Regions from separate parts of the Spongiibacter sp. UBA1325 genome, predicted to be linked through region 2. Evidence: predicted binding sites of a transcription regulator. Region 2 holds the regulator's gene; the other holds the start of a gene.

Region 1 (7,922 bases), on a different contig from region 2:
CCGTGAGCAATGCGATCAGCGCGAGCACTTTGCGCGGGTTATTGAAAATCCACAGCTCCAGCAGGTGCAGGGCGTGCGTAAATCGGTGCAGTGCCATGATAGTGTTCCTTGATTACTTATTATTGGTAGCGCTAGTTGCGGATGGTGATGTCGCGATGCGAAGCAATAGGCCCCGGCCGCCGGCGGCCACCAGCGTGTCCCCGTCGGCGGCAACAGCGCGCAAGTAAAGAGGAATGCTCGGGGTTTCCAGTGATGACCATTGCTGACCGTTGAGCGCGAGTACGGTGGCGTTATCCCCGACTGCAAACAGTCCCTGCGGACGGTGTATAAAATTAAAAATCGGGGCTTGAGTGTCTGTGCTCTGGCGCTGCCAGGAGTCGCCGCCGTCGCGGGTGTGGTAGATGAAGCCGTTTAGGCCGCCCACCCAGCCTTCGTCTGGCGAGCGGAAGTAGCTGGCATGGGGGTAGAACTCATCAGGTAAATACCCCGATACCTGCCAGTTTTTTCCGTTGTCTGCAGTGGTGAGGATCATGCCGTATTCGGCGGTGGCAACAGCGTGTTCGGAACCGAGAAATTGCAGGTTGGTGACGATGGCGTCTTCATCCAGACTGGATGTCTGCCATGTTAAACCCTGGTCGCTCGAGTGCTGGAAGGTTGTAAAGCTGCCGGCAACCCACCAGTGATTATCGCTACTGCAGGTGATGGTCATCATCTGCTCGCTGCTGGGCAGGGCGTGTTGTTGCCAGCCTTGGTCGGTGCCGTGCCAGACGTGGTTGTCAAAGGTCAGCGCCACAAAGCTATCGTCCGGACAGCTGGCAATGTCGATGAAACTGGCGTTGGTGTTCACCGCTTCGCGCTGCCAGTGTTGGCCGTGATCCTCGCTGGCGAGCAAGGTGCCGCGGTTTCCCACCAGCAGGGTCCGCTCGCTGTTGGCGGCCATGGCCTGGTAAAAGTCGGTGCGCTGTATGGCTTGCTGCGCATGCTCGTTCACAGCGTCCAGTTCCAGCGGTGCCTCACAGGCGGCAAGGAGTGCGGCGCTTAGTGCGAGACAGGTGGGTACGATAGATCGCGGGCTTACAGCTCGCGCACAATTCTGCGTCATGAATGATTACCGTCGTTGTTATTTGAAAGTATCGGCAAGGCGGTATCAGCAATGGCTATGCCATGACGCGAAAATATCTATTAACGTTATGATATATATGGATATTTATGGTTTTTTAGTGGGGGTTTTTGCCGCCGCTGGCAGGGTACTGGGCGGGGGATTTTTAACGATATGGTGAAAGAAAAACCAGCGATTGCTGAAATGCTTAATTGTTCCCGCTCACGCCGCTAGCGCGGCGAGAGAGGTGGTTGTTTTAGCCGTCCAGGCCCAGCTTTTTCAGGCGGTAGGCGAGGGCGGGGCGAGTGAGTCCCAGCAGGCGGGCTGCGCCAGAGACGTTGTTATTGGCTTGCTTCATGGCTTTCTGAATAAGCGTTGATTCGACCTCGTCCAGGCTGATTTGCCGGGTGAGGATGTCGTCTGACCAGTCACCGGTGACGGCCGACGACTGGGTGATATTGCCGCCGTCGTCCAGGCAATGGCTGGAGGCGTCACCGGTATCCGGCGGGGGCGCAGCAAATAAGAAATCCTGGCTGATGGTGTCGTTGTTATCGGTGAGAATAACGCCGCGCTCAATGACGTTTTCCAGCTCGCGGATATTGCCGGGCCAGGGGTAGCGCTTGCAGAGTTCCAGCGCTTTGTCTGACAAGCCCATGGTGCGCTTGTCGTATTCCGAGTGGAATTTGTTTAGGAAATGCTCGACCAACAGGGGGAGGTCTTCCAGGCGGTCGCGCAGCGGCGGAATCTTTACAGGAAAGACATTGAGTCGATAAAACAGGTCGGCGCGGAAACGGCCCTCGCTAACCGCCTGTTCAAGGCTTTCGTTGGTTGCCGCAATAATGCGTACGTCGACCTTTCGGGTTTGCGAATCACCGACGCGTTCCAGTTCGCCCTCTTGCAACACCCGCAGCAGGGTGGCCTGTGCGCGGGAGGTGAGCTCGACCACTTCATCCAGGAATATGGTGCCGCCGTTGGCGCGCTCAAAGCGGCCGGCTCGCGATTGATTTGCGCCGGTATACGCACCTTTTTCCACGCCAAAGAGTTCGGCTTCTATCAAGTCCGGTGGGATGGCGGCGCAGTTGACGGCAACGAACGGCTTTTCCGCGCGCTCGCTGCGCAGGTGAACACTGCGGGCGATCACTTCTTTGCCGACACCGGTTTCTCCCAATAACAGCACCGATACGCGACCCTGGGCGGCCTTGTCGATCATCTTGCAGACTTTGTTGTACGACGGACTTTGGCCGATGCCGTAATACTGTCCCTGCTGCTTTTCCAAACTGCTGCGCAGCGAACTTACCTGTGCCTGCAGGTTGTAAAGTTCTTCAACAATGGGGTCGGCTTTAAAGTAGGCGGCAAACTCTTCGGCATCGTCCCACTGCTCAGCGGGTTTGCCGACAATGACGCAGCGTTCGTCGCCGCAGCCGCGACAACTGACCTCGCGAAATATCACTTCGCGCCCCATAAACGATGAGGTATAGGCACAGGCATAGCCCAACAAGGCCCAGCACGCAGGTTCGTCCATTTGGCCAAGTTCGGTTTGGCATATCTCCACTTCGAAGGAGTCCACCCACTCAACCTCGCCGTAGAAGTCGCCGTTTTCCTGGTCAATTTCTATCTGTAGCGGAATGGCTTTTACCATGCCCTTGATGCTGTGCAGCTGCGGGCCGGCCAGAAATATATCCAGTTCGCTGCTGGTGGGGCGCAGCTTGCGTGCGAGTTCAGAGTCTCTCAGGCCCGACTGATAGCCGAGGCGCAGAAAGAAACCCTTGGCGCGCTCGATCCCCATTGTGTTGACCAGCTCGCGGCGAAAGGCTGCCAGGGCGCTGAGGTCCATCAGCAGCATGCGCTGTTCGCTCAGCCATATTTTGCCCTCCGCACTTTGGAAGCGGATTTGTTCAGTGAGATCTTTAAAGTCCTCAACGCGTAGCTGAGGTTTGTAACTGATGGTCATGCGTGAACCCCGTTATTGTAATTTTGGGGGAGGGTTGGCTGTTGCGTTAACAAACCGCTCTTGCGGGCAATCTAACACTGAATGTTAAGAGAAATTCAACCATATGATTAAATTTCCTTGTTTTTGTGGGGGAGAACAGGCAAGTGAGCAAATGCTCATTCCCCTCATGAAAATTTATCATTTGATAAAAATCGCTGCTCAGTGATCCCTTCCCTGGCGGTTGCTAATACCGTGCTTGGCTTTTATTAATTTTATTAAAAACAACCACTTAAAGTTTTTTTAACCACTTGTCAGGCTTGTGGCACAGCCGTTGCTCTTACCCCGTCAGCCGCCAATAAATACAACGAGGCAGACGATGAGCACAAACAGTCAACCTACTTTCGATCAGCTGACCCGCTATATCCGGGTAAGAAGTGATCCCTCTGACAAATTCATTGAGTTTGATTTTGCAATCGGTCATCCCGAGTTGTTCGTGGAATTAATTTTGCCGCGCGCGGCTTTCGACGAATTCTGTCGCTGCAACAACGTTGTCCATATGGATTCCGACACGATCCGCCAGATTGATGAAGACATGATCAAGTGGCGTTTCGGAGAAAAGGGCAAGCGCTACTAAGTGGCGACGCCAGATTTCCTGTAACCGACTTAACACCATAAAACCAATAACGGGACTAAACATGAGTATAGAAATCAAGACGCATTCGGTGGAACCGATTCGCCAGACATATGCCCATATCGCCCGCCGTTTTGGCGATAAACCCGCAACGCGATATCAGGAAGCCAGTTACGATATCGAGGCGAAAACCAACTTCCACTACCGCCCATTGTGGGACGATAAAAATACGCTTAACGATCCAGCGCGGACGGCGCTAAGCATGGCCGACTGGTCCGCGGTGTCTGACCCCCGCCAGTTTTACTACGGCGCCTATGTGGGCAATCGCGCAAAAATGCAGGAGGCCGCGGAGAGCTCTTTCGCTTTCTGTGACAAGCGCGATTTGCTTGCACGCCTTCCCGAAGCAACCCAGAAGCAGATTCTTCGTCTGCTCGTTCCCCTTCGCCACGTTGAGCTTGGCGCCAATATGAATAACAGCATGATCGCCGGCGATGCCACGGCGACCACGGTTGCGCAATTACATATGTATCAAGCGATGGACCGCCTGGGTATTGGCCAATACCTGTCGCGTATTGCCCTGCTGATGGACGGCAGTACCGGCCGTGGCCTGGATGAATCCAAATCCTACTGGATGGACGATGCGCTGTGGCAGCCGATGCGTCAGTTGGTGGAAGACACGCTGGTAATCAGTGACTGGTTTGAGCTGACGCTGGTTCAGAACGTGTTGCTCGACGGACTGCTGTACCCATTGGTGTACGACAAGATGGATCAATGGCTGGGCGAACACGGCGCCGAAGATGTGTCGATGCTAACGGAATTTATGCGCGACTGGTTCAAGGATTCGCAACGATGGACGAACGCGATGATGAAGACCGTTACCGCAGAAAATGAGCAAAACACTGAGCTACTGCAAAGCTGGGTTGATCGTTGGGAGCCGCGCGCTTATCAGGCGCTACTGCCATTGGCTGAGGCTACGTCGGGCACCGCTGCCCTGGATGAAACCCGTGCGCAACTCGCCGCACGACTTAAAAAATTTGGGCTGCAAAGTCAGGGAGTTTCCGCATGAGCCAGTTGGTATTTATCGCCTTTCAAGACAATGACAACGCCCGTTATCTGGTCGACGCCATTGTTGAAGACAACCCACATGCAGAGGTGCAGCACCAGCCTGCAATGATCCGTATTCAGGCAGAAAAGCGCCTGGTGATAAATCGCGAAACCGTGGAAGAGAAGATCGGTCGCGACTGGGACGTTCAGGAAATGCTGGTGGATGTGATCAGTATCGGCGGCAGCGTGGATGAAGATGACGACCACTTTATCTTGCAGTGGAATTAATCGGGAGAAGAATCATGGCAGCGAAAAATAAAAAGCTAAACCTTAAAGATAAGTATCAATACCTCACTCGCGATATGGCGTGGGAGCCTTCGTATCAGAAGAAGGAAGATATTTTCCCCGATGAGCAGTTTGAGGGAATTAAGATCACCGACTGGTCGCAGTGGGAAGATCCGTTCCGCCTGACGATGGACGCTTACTGGAAATACCAGGCGGAAAAAGAGAAAAAACTGTACGCCATTTTTGACGCCTTTGCGCAGAACAATGGCCATCAAAATATTTCTGATGCGCGTTATGTTAATGCCCTTAAGTTATTCCTAAGTGGTGTGTCGCCGCTTGAACATGCGGCGTTCCAAGGCTATGCAAAAGTAGGCCGTCAATTCAGTGGTGCCGGTGCCCGCGTTGCCTGTCAGATGCAAGCCATTGACGAATTGCGCCACTCCCAGACTCAGCAACACGCCATGAGTCACTACAATAAACACTTTAATGGCTTGCACGACGCCGCGCATATGCATGACCGCGTTTGGTTCTTGTCAGTGCCCAAGTCATTCTTCGACGATGCGCGCTCTGCGGGCCCGTTTGAGTTTTTAACCGCAATCTCATTCTCGTTTGAATACGTGCTGACCAACCTCTTGTTCGTACCCTTCATGTCGGGCGCGGCCTACAACGGTGATATGGCGACCGTAACCTTCGGCTTTTCTGCGCAGTCGGATGAAGCCCGTCATATGACGCTGGGGCTGGAGGTCATCAAATTCATACTGGAGCAGCACGAAGATAACGTGCCGATCATTCAGCAGTGGATCGATAAATGGTTCTGGCGCGGTTTCCGCCTGCTGAGCCTGGTCGGCATGATGATGGACTACATGTTGCCTAACAAAGTGATGTCTTGGGCTGAAGCCTGGGAGGTGTACTACGAGCAAAACGGTGGCGCGCTATTTAAGGATCTTGAGCGCTACGGTATTCGTCCGCCGAAATACCAGGACATCGCCAACGCTGCCAAACACCATGTTAGCCACCAAACGTGGTCGACGTTCTACCAGTACAGCCAGGCGACAAACTTCCACACGTGGATGCCCGATGAAAACGAAATGGCGTGGCTGTCGGAGAAATACCCCGATACCTTCGACAAGTATTACCGCCCGCGTTTCGAGTATCTGAATAAGGAGCAATCAGAGGGGCGTCGCTTCTATAACGCCACGCTGCCTCAGCTTTGTCAGGTTTGTCAGATACCCACCATCTTTACCGAGAAAGACGAGCCGACAAAATTCAGCATCCGCCAGACAGAATATAAAGGTGAGAGATACCACTTCTGTTCAGATGGCTGCTGCGACATCTTCAACAACGAGCCTGAGAAATATATTCAGGCCTGGCTCCCCGTTCATCAAATCTATCAGGGCAACTGCGGTGGGGCCGATGTGGAGACGGTGGTCTCTGAGTACTACCACATCAAACCGGGTGCCGATAATTTCGAGTACCTCGACTCGCCGGACTATCGTCGCTGGCTCTCTATCAAGGGACAAGCTCCCGGTAACAATAACGCGGATTCATCCGGCCAGGACGCGGCCTGATTTGGCAGCTGCCCGGTATGGAGCGATGCCGGGCAATCGCCTTTTGAAACAATAAAAATGGTGACCCCTATGAGCGTAAAAGCTAAATACGACTACACGTTTGAACCCAAGGACAAGGTCGACAACTTTCATGGTATGCAGTTGCTCTATGTTTGTTGGCCCAATCACTTACTGTTTTGCGCACCTTTTGCCTTTCTGGTGCCACCGGAGATGCCGTTCGGTGACTTTGTCGAAACGATTCTTTCACCTGCGGTCGCCGCGCACCCCGACGCTGCAAAAGCAGATTTTGCGAATGCGCAGTGGACGCTGAATGATGCGCCGTTTTCTCCGGATATGTCGGCATCGTTGAGTGAAAGTGGCATTGATCACAAAAGTATTTTGACTGTGCGCACCGACGGCCTTAATGGCATCGATGGCTCGGCTTCGTGAGGAAATTGTCATGACGCATACCGTAACCATCGAACCTATTGGTGAACAGATTGATGTCGAAGAAGGCCAGACCATTCTTCAAGCCGCGTTGCGCCAGGGTGTCTGGCTGCCCTTCGCCTGCGGCCACGGCACCTGTGCAACGTGCAAGGTGCAGGTGCTGGAGGGCGATGTCGAAGTGGGTGACGCCTCGCCCTTCGCGCTAATGGATGTAGAGCGAGACGAAGGCAAGGTATTAGCGTGCTGCGCCACCGTAGAAAGTGATGTGGTGATCGAAGCGGATATCGATGTCGATCCGGATTTTGAGGGCTACGCCGTTGAGGATTATTGCGCAACGGTTAGCCGCATTGTCGACCTGTCGCCAACGATAAAAGGCATTCACCTAAAGCTGGATCGTGGCATGACGTTTCAGGCCGGGCAGTACATCAACCTCGAACTACCGGGTGTCGATGGACCCAGAGCCTTTTCCCTTGCAAACCCGCCTAGCAAGGCCGACGAAGTGGAGCTGCATATACGTCTTGTTGAAGGCGGCGCGGCAACGGGTTACCTGCACAATCAATTAAAGGTCGGCGACGAGGTAAATCTGTCGGGCCCCTACGGACAGTTCTTTGTGCGTAATTCCCAGGACGGCGACCTGATTTTCATTGCCGGTGGCTCGGGGCTATCCAGCCCGCAGTCGATGATTCTTGAATTACTCGAGAGCAATGATTCCCGTCAGATCACGTTATTCCAGGGGGCGCGCAACCTCGACGAACTCTACAACCGCGAGTTGTTCGAGGCGCTGCAACGCGAGCATGAAAACTTTAGCTATGTACCGGCGTTAAGCGATGTCGACGAGGGGAGTGAATGGCAGGGCTTTAAGGGCTTTGTTCACGAAGCTGCCAAGGCGCATTTCGATGGGCGCTTTGCTGGCCATAAAGCTTATTTGTGCGGCCCGCC
Region 2 (7,922 bases):
CAAATGCTGATCAACAGGACGGCTGCCGATCGCACAGCCGCCGGGGAAAGACACTCTGGCGCGCCCAAAATGGGCCAAAAGCGGACCAAGCACTAGGATCGACGCCCGCATGGTTTTCACCAATTCGTAGGGCGCGGTGGTCTGCTTCGTTGTGGCACCGTTGATTTCAACGCAGAGTTTCTCGTCAACCAACAGCTCAGTACCCATGCTACGCAGCAGGGCGATCATGGTAGTAATATCGTGAAGATGGGGCAGGTTACTGACTCTTACCGGCTCACTGGATAGCAGAGTCGCCGCCAGTATCGGCAGGGCCGCATTTTTTGAACCTGAAACGCGTATCTCTCCGCTGAGCGGACCACCGCCGCGGATTAACAATTTATCCATGAGAGCTCCTGCGCCGCCAACTACCTATTTGCCCATCAGGCTTCGGCAGGGGTCAGCGCCTTAATATTAATAGCGTGGAGAGAACCGTCTTTAATCCAGTCGTTCACGGCGGCATATACCAGCTGCTGACGCTTCACCGGGCGAAGACCGGCAAAGGCATCGCTGATCACTTGCACATCGTAATGATTACCTTCCCCACTCACTTCAAAAACACCATCTGCGAAGTGTTCGCGGAGTCGCGCCAGGATCTGTTCTGCTTGCATGCCTAAGGTATTCCGTAAATACAAAAATTAGGCGACGAATTGTACGCAATTGCGGCGGTCTTGGCGAGAAGACCGCCGCAGGTCTTCACTTGGCGGCCTGCTCCATCACCTCTCTCGGAGCAACCGTCCAGTTGTCGATCACTTTATCAATGTCGCCATCATAGGTCGCCACCGCGGTAGTGAACTGGTTTTGGTAGATCAACCCCAAATTCAGCCCCTCTATGATCACGTTGCGCAGCATCCAGTTACCGTCGCGCCCACGGCGAAGGGTATAAACAACTTCATAGGGCTCAGCGCGCTCGCCGTAGATGTGCTGGCGCACGCCGACGCTACCGGACAAATCCGCATCAGCAGGCAGCGGAAGTACTTCTATTTTGTTGCCGTTGAAACCAAGCAGACCCTTTGCGTAGGTGTTGATCAAACCGTCTTTGAAGTTCTTGGTAAAGCGAATCACATTGTCGCGAAATTGCTCGCGCTCCTCTTTGGTTCGCAAGCTCTGGTAATACGCACGACTACCGTATTTGCCCATTACCCCGCGAGCAAAGCTCTGGAAATCCACAACCTCATCCATAATTCGACGCACTTCGTCGTTAAAGCGTTGCGGATCTTCGGCAACGTACTCGCGCGCCTCTTCAATCACTTTCATCAATTCCTGCGTGGTACCCGCCACCACTTCATGAGGCCCGCGCTGTGCGTCAGCCGCCGACACGGCGCCCGCAAATATCACCAAACCCAGCGCCAAAAGCATTTGTTTGAACATTTTTTTATCTCCGATAGTTAAGCCACGACCCGCGTTACCGCGAATAGCCTGCTCTACACCCTTGCTAAGACAGCAGTTTACGGAATTGGCTCCCCGCACGACGACGAGGTAAACCTGTTAATTTTTCACATTGGAAATTATCATAGCGAAAATTAGCCGCCGCTTAACGGCATTATTGCAATAACGAGGTTTCCTCCCAACGATGGCATCTTCTTATCTCGACACTGCTAAACGCGTTATTCGCATGGAAGGAGACGCCGTCGACGCGCTCGGCGAGCGTATCGACGACAGCTTTAATCGCGCCTGCGAACTTCTTCTAAACTGCAAGGGCAGAGTCGTTGTCACCGGCATGGGTAAATCGGGCCACATCGGCAACAAACTGGCGGCGACCCTGGCCAGTACAGGCACCCCCGCATTTTTTGTACACCCCGGGGAGGCCAGCCACGGCGATATGGGGATGATTACCGCCGGCGACGTGGTGATAGCCCTGTCAAACTCGGGGTCAACTGCAGAACTGGTCACCCTGATCCCGCTGCTTAAGCTGCTGGCCGTACCCGTGATCGCCATGACGGGAAAGCCCAACTCGGAGCTCGCCAGCAGCGCGGATGTCCATCTCGACGTCGGCGTAGAACAAGAGGCCTGCCCACTGAATCTTGCCCCGACATCCAGCACGACCGTAACACTTGTAATGGGCGATGCGCTCGCCATCGCGTTACTGGAGGCCCGCGGCTTCACCGCCGATGATTTTGCCTTCTCTCACCCCGGCGGCGCGCTGGGTCGACGCCTGCTGCTGAAGATTGACAATATTATGCACACCGGGGAAGCCATACCGCACATCAATACTGGCGCCAAGCTCAGCGATGCCCTGCTGGAAATGAGCAGTAAGGCGCTGGGTATGACCACGGTACTCAATGAAGACGGCAGCCTGGCGGGTATTTTCACAGACGGCGACTTGCGGCGCGCGATCGACCGCGGCATTGACATTCACCAGGCGAAAATAGACGACGTGATGACCGCCAACTGCCGCAGCATCAGGCCCGGCACACTGGCCGCAGAAGCACTGCGCATTATGGAAGATAATAAAATCACCGTCTTGGTCGCTCTGGACGATCACGCAAAGCCAGTAGGCGTGATCCACACCCACGACCTGCTTAAAGCCGGCGTCGCCTAAAACAGGGAACACCATGCAAACCATTCTCGAAAAAGCAAAAACGGTCACCCTACTGGCAATGGATGTCGACGGCGTACTGACCAACGGCAGCCTGTACTTTGGCAATAGCGGCGAGGAAATGAAAGCGTTCAGCATCCTTGACGGGCTTGGTATTAAACTGCTGCGCGACGCCGGCATCCGCCCCGCAATTATCACCGGCAGAACCTCTGAACTGCTGCTGCGACGCGCGCGAGAACTGAGCATCGAGTTAATCTACCAAGGCAGGGAAGACAAAGGCACGGCACTCGAAGAACTGCGCCAAGACCTCAAACTAAGCTACGATCAAATCGCCTACGTGGGTGACGATTTACCCGACTTAGCCGCGATTCGAGCAGCGGGCCTGGGCATTACCGTCGCCAATGGTCACCACTTCGTAGCACGCCATGCCGACTGGCAAACGCGTGCCGCGGGGGGCAGCGGCGCTGTGAGAGAGATCGCCGAGCTTATTTTGATGTCTCAAGGCAAGCTCAACGACGCACTTGAGCAGTTCCTGTAAATGGCTGCGCCGTCATTCAATATCAATGCTGCATCGGTCCTATCGGTACTGGCCGCTATCGCGGGCACCGTGATCTACCTCACGCAATTTAGTGAGAGCGGGAAATTGAGCCTGACTGACAGCTTCGAAGCCATCCCCGACGTTGACTCCCACCTCCAGGGCATCGAAGGCTTGAAATATCGCCAAGACGGCAATGTGGCATACCGCTGGCGCGCAGACAGTGCCGAACGCATGATTTCCTCGGGCAGCATCCAGCTCAATCAGCCCTTTTACATCGGCAATATCGGCGAGCAGCGGCCGTGGACGGCGCAAGCCATTACCGGCACACTGTCACAAAATGGCCAACAACTGCAGTTGCGTGGCAGTGTTGTTGTTGAAGACTTAATTCGCGAAGCGCAAATCCACACAGAGCAACTCAGCATTGACCTGGAGCAAAGCCTGGTTGCGACGGATCAGCCACTGCGACTGCAACTACCCAATGGCGAAACCCAGTCGGAGGGCATGACGGCCGACCTCGTTAACGAGAAAGTCGAGCTGCTCGCGAAGGTAAAAGGATACTATGAACCGCAATAATCTACCCACCTTCGCTATTAGCGCCCTGCTCTGCCTCGCCAGCAGCGTGCATGGCTTGCCCGATGATCGCCGCCAGGCCATCAACCTCAGCTCAGACAAAGCCACCTATGAAAACAATCGCGGCATTTACACGGGCAACGTCAATATGTCGCAGGGCAGCCTGATTATTCGTGCAGACAAGCTGATTATTGTCGAGGCTGACAGAAAAGTAACCAAGGTTATTGCCCATGGCAGCCCCGCCCATTTTGAGCAACAACCCCGCGCCGGGGAAGGCGTCGTGGTCGCCAGTGCTCGACTCATAGAATACAGCCTAAATGCCGAGGAAATCCTGCTGCAAAAAGATGCCACCATCCGACATCAAGGCTCAAAGATCAGTGGCGATCGCATTGTATACAGCGGGCGCAAGCAAATGGTCATTGCCGATGGCGGCAGCCACAAACTCGATGGCAGGGTACAAATGACCCTACAGCCTCAGCAGGGCGTGAGTGATACCGATAGCCCCGCGCCAAGCACCACCCCCGACACCCCGGAGACTCCCCGCTAACATGCCCGTATTGAAAGCCAGCAACCTCGCTAAAGCCTACAAAGGCAGAGAGGTAATCAAAGACGTCTCCCTGAGTATTAACAGCGGTGAAATAGTCGGCTTGTTGGGTCCCAACGGGGCAGGGAAAACAACCTGTTTTTACATGATCGTCGGCATCGTCAACGCCGACCGTGGCCGCATTCAGCTCGACGACAAAGACCTGACACCACTTTCCATCCAGGGTCGGGCCAAACACGGCGTCGGCTACCTCCCTCAGGAAGCATCCATATTTCGGAAGCTGAGCGTCGCTGACAACATCATGGCGATATTGGAGACCCGCAGCGACCTGAATCGCAAGCAACGCAAAGAAAAGCTCGATGCACTGCTACAAGAATTTCACATTGCCCATATTCGCCAATCGCCGGGTATGGCGCTCTCGGGCGGGGAACGGCGCAGAGTAGAAATTGCGCGAGCACTGGCCACCGAGCCCAGTTTTATTCTGCTCGACGAGCCCTTTGCCGGGGTAGACCCCATATCGGTGAACGATATTCAGCAAATTATTCGCCACCTGCAGGCGCGCGGCATCGGCGTCCTGATTACCGACCACAATGTGCGAGAAACCCTCGATATCTGCGAAAAAGCCTACATAGTTGGCGAAGGTCGCATCGTTGCTGAGGGCAATGCCGAGGCCGTACTCAACAACCAAATCGTGCGGGACATCTACCTCGGCGACACATTTACCCTTTGATCAAAAAATCGGCACAGCAATTGCTTTAAACGCCTATTGCAGCGGTGCGGCTGCGGGACTACACTGACCCTGAAGCATCGTCGTTTATGACTACATAACGGCATTTAATCCCTCAGGTATGGTTGTAGTAGAAGTCATTGCCTATGAAACAATCGCTCCAGCTAAAAGTCGGTCAGCAGCTGACCATGACGCCCCAGCTGCAACAGGCGATTCGTTTATTACAGCTCTCCACCCTCGACCTTCAACAGGAAATTCAGTCGGCACTGGACTCCAACCCCCTGCTGGAAGTAGAGGAAGACAGCGACAGCCCGGAACCCCAGAGCAGCAACAGCCAGAGCGAAAGTAACGCCAATGAGGCTGACAGCAAAACGACCTCTGCTGAGGAGGCGCCCAGCAACGACGCCGACAGTGAATGGGCCGAGCGCAGCGACATCCCCGAAGATTTGCCGGTAGACAGCCAGTGGGAAGACGTCTACCAAAGCTCTGCACCAAGCTCCTCCGCGGCCGGTAGCGCCGACGACGACTACAACAATGACTATCGCCACGGCAGCTCAGAGTCGCTCCAGGACCACCTGCGCTGGCAACTCAACCTCAGCCGGCTCTCAGAACTTGACCGCATCGTCGCCGATGCCATCATCGACGCGATCGATGAAAAGGGGCGGCTCACCGTCAGCCCCGAAGAGCTGGTGGACGCCTTCGACGACGACAATATCGAAATAGAAGAAGTGAATGCAGTCCTTCACCTCATCCAGCAGTTTGACCCCCCCGGTGTTGGCGGCCAGGACCTTCAAGAATGCTTGTTAATTCAACTTCGGCAGCTCTCCCCAGACACCCCATACCTGGCTGAAGCGCTGCAGATTGTCGAGCAGCACATGCCGCAGCTCGGCAACCGTGATTACAACCAAATCATGCGTCGCTGCCGGCTAAAAGAAGACCAACTGCGCGACACCCTGGCACTCATTCAAACGCTGAACCCCACTCCTGGTGACTGCGTGGGCAACGACGAAACAGAGTATGTGGTACCAGACGTATTCGTCAGCAAAAAAGAAGGCCGCTGGCTGGTTGAGTTAAACCCGGACATTGCCCCGAAAATACAAATTAACAGCCACTACGCATCGCTCGCCAAAGACAGCGGCACCAGCAGCGACAAAGACTATATTCGCGACAACCTACAGGAAGCGCGCTGGTTCATTAAAAGTCTGCAGAGCCGCAACGAAACACTGATGAAAGTCGCCACCAAAATTGTTGAGTATCAGCGCGGGTTCCTGGAGTACGGCGACGAAGCGATGAAACCGCTAGTGCTCCACGACATCGCCGATGCGGTGAGCATGCATGAATCGACGATCTCACGGGTTACCACGCAAAAATATATGCATACCCCGAGAGGCATCTACGAACTCAAATATTTTTTCTCCAGCCACGTCTCGACCGATACCGGAGGAGAATGCTCCTCCACGGCGATTCGTGCACTAATCAAAAAATTAATTGCCGCAGAAAATCCCAAAAAACCGCTAAGCGACAGCAAAATCACCCAACTGTTGGCCGAGCAAGGCATCAAAGTTGCCCGGCGAACCATTGCAAAGTACAGGGAATCACTAGTCATTCCGCCCTCTAACGAACGGAAAAGACTGGTCTAATAAGGCCCCAAAAGGCCCAAACAACGCGCCGGGAGGCGCCGGATGTTCTCAGCGATGAAGGAGCAAGATATGCAAATAACCGTCAGTGGTCACCATGTTGAAGTTACCCCGGCACTTCGCGATTACGTCAACAACAAACTCGCCAAGCTGCAACGGCACTTCGACAATATCACCAATACCGACGTTACCTTGTCAGTAGAAAAGCTGGTTCAAAAAGCTGAAGCCACCGTACATGTGGCCGGCGCCGATCTGTTCGCCACCTGTGAATCAGAGGATATGTACGCGGCCATCGACAGCCTCACCGACAAGCTCGATCGCCAGCTTATTAAACACAAGGAGAAAAACCTGGGCCACTAAAGGCCCGGGGATGTTCCGGAAACGTAAACATGACCCTTGATTCAATACTCAGCCCCGGACGTACCCACTGCGGTACGTCTGTGGGCAGCAAGAAACGCCTACTGGAACAAATTTCTATTTTTGTCAGTGAGGATAATGCGCAATTCAACGCCGACGAACTGTTCAACGAACTGCTCGCCCGCGAGCGACTCGGAAGCACCGGTATCGGGCACGGGGTTGCGATTCCCCACTGTCGCAGCCAGCAGTGCACCGAAATTACCGGCATGCTGCTTAAACTTGCCGAGCCTATCGACTTCGAAGCGATAGACGACCAACCCGTGGACTTAGTGTTTGCGTTGATCGTCCCTGCCGAAGCACACGACGAACACATTAAAGTGTTGGCAAGCTTGGCCAACGCCTTCAACGATGACGCTTTCCGCCAGCAGCTTCGCAGCGCAGACAGCGACAGCAGTCTTTATGAACGTGCGGTAGCCAGCTAGGCGTGAAGCTTATCATTCTCAGCGGCCGCTCAGGTTCGGGCAAAAGCACGGCGCTGCACCAGCTCGAAGACGAAGGCTTTTACGCCATCGACAACCTGCCGGTGTCACTGCTGCCCGCACTCGTTGCCGAACTCTCTCAAAGCACACTGAAAGTTCATCAGCAGGTTGCTGTCTGTATCGATGCGAGAAACTCACAAACAGAGCTCGCCCGCTTCCAAGAACTGTGCAAACAAGTTCGAAGCCTGGCCAGCTTGCGTATTCTTTTTTTGGATGCCAGCGACGACAAGCTCATTAAGCGTTTTAGCGAGACCCGTCGACGGCATCCACTGAGCACCGACTCCCAGCCGCTTAGCGACGCGATAAAGCAAGAGTCTGCGCTGTTGGAGCCCATCGTCGCCGAGGCATCGCTGACCATCGATAGCAGCGACATGACTGTGCATCAATTGCGCGCCACCATACGTGACCGCGTTCTCGGCGTCGACGCTAGCCGCA

The links. Region 2 encodes sigma-54, which starts transcription at its own class of promoters, with help from an activator protein. Its sites were predicted from a motif close to TGGCACANNNNTTGCNNT; they were not measured.
Region 1: B3K78_RS16280 (phenol hydroxylase subunit) is a predicted target of sigma-54. The motif match lies at 3,350-3,367, and genes of this name have one in related genera.

Annotation. Positions count from the first base shown of each region.
Region 1 covers NZ_DBTD01000011.1:86,291-94,212, reverse strand. Annotated here, with positions in the region: gene B3K78_RS16295 (efflux RND transporter permease subunit) at 1-97, opposite strand, end outside; gene B3K78_RS16290 (WD40/YVTN/BNR-like repeat-containing protein) at 113-1,102, opposite strand; gene B3K78_RS16285 (sigma-54-dependent Fis family transcriptional regulator) at 1,356-3,050, opposite strand; gene B3K78_RS16280 (phenol hydroxylase subunit) at 3,406-3,663, shown strand; gene B3K78_RS16275 (aromatic/alkene monooxygenase hydroxylase subunit beta) at 3,725-4,726, shown strand; gene B3K78_RS16270 (MmoB/DmpM family protein) at 4,723-4,992, shown strand; gene B3K78_RS16265 (aromatic/alkene/methane monooxygenase hydroxylase/oxygenase subunit alpha) at 5,007-6,557, shown strand; gene B3K78_RS16260 (phenol hydroxylase subunit P4) at 6,627-6,986, shown strand; gene B3K78_RS16255 (NADH:ubiquinone reductase (Na(+)-transporting) subunit F) at 6,997-7,922, shown strand, end outside.
Region 2 covers NZ_DBTD01000001.1:27,348-35,269, reverse strand. Annotated here, with positions in the region: gene murA (UDP-N-acetylglucosamine 1-carboxyvinyltransferase) at 1-384, opposite strand, end outside; gene B3K78_RS00190 (BolA family protein) at 420-647, opposite strand; gene B3K78_RS00185 (MlaC/ttg2D family ABC transporter substrate-binding protein) at 733-1,407, opposite strand; gene B3K78_RS00180 (KpsF/GutQ family sugar-phosphate isomerase) at 1,610-2,578, shown strand; gene B3K78_RS00175 (KdsC family phosphatase) at 2,592-3,113, shown strand; gene lptC (LPS export ABC transporter periplasmic protein LptC) at 3,114-3,686, shown strand; gene lptA (lipopolysaccharide transport periplasmic protein LptA) at 3,673-4,230, shown strand; gene lptB (LPS export ABC transporter ATP-binding protein) at 4,232-4,957, shown strand; gene B3K78_RS00155 (RNA polymerase factor sigma-54) at 5,101-6,594, shown strand; gene hpf (ribosome hibernation-promoting factor, HPF/YfiA family) at 6,664-6,951, shown strand; gene ptsN (PTS IIA-like nitrogen regulatory protein PtsN) at 6,981-7,430, shown strand; gene rapZ (RNase adapter RapZ) at 7,433-7,922, shown strand, end outside.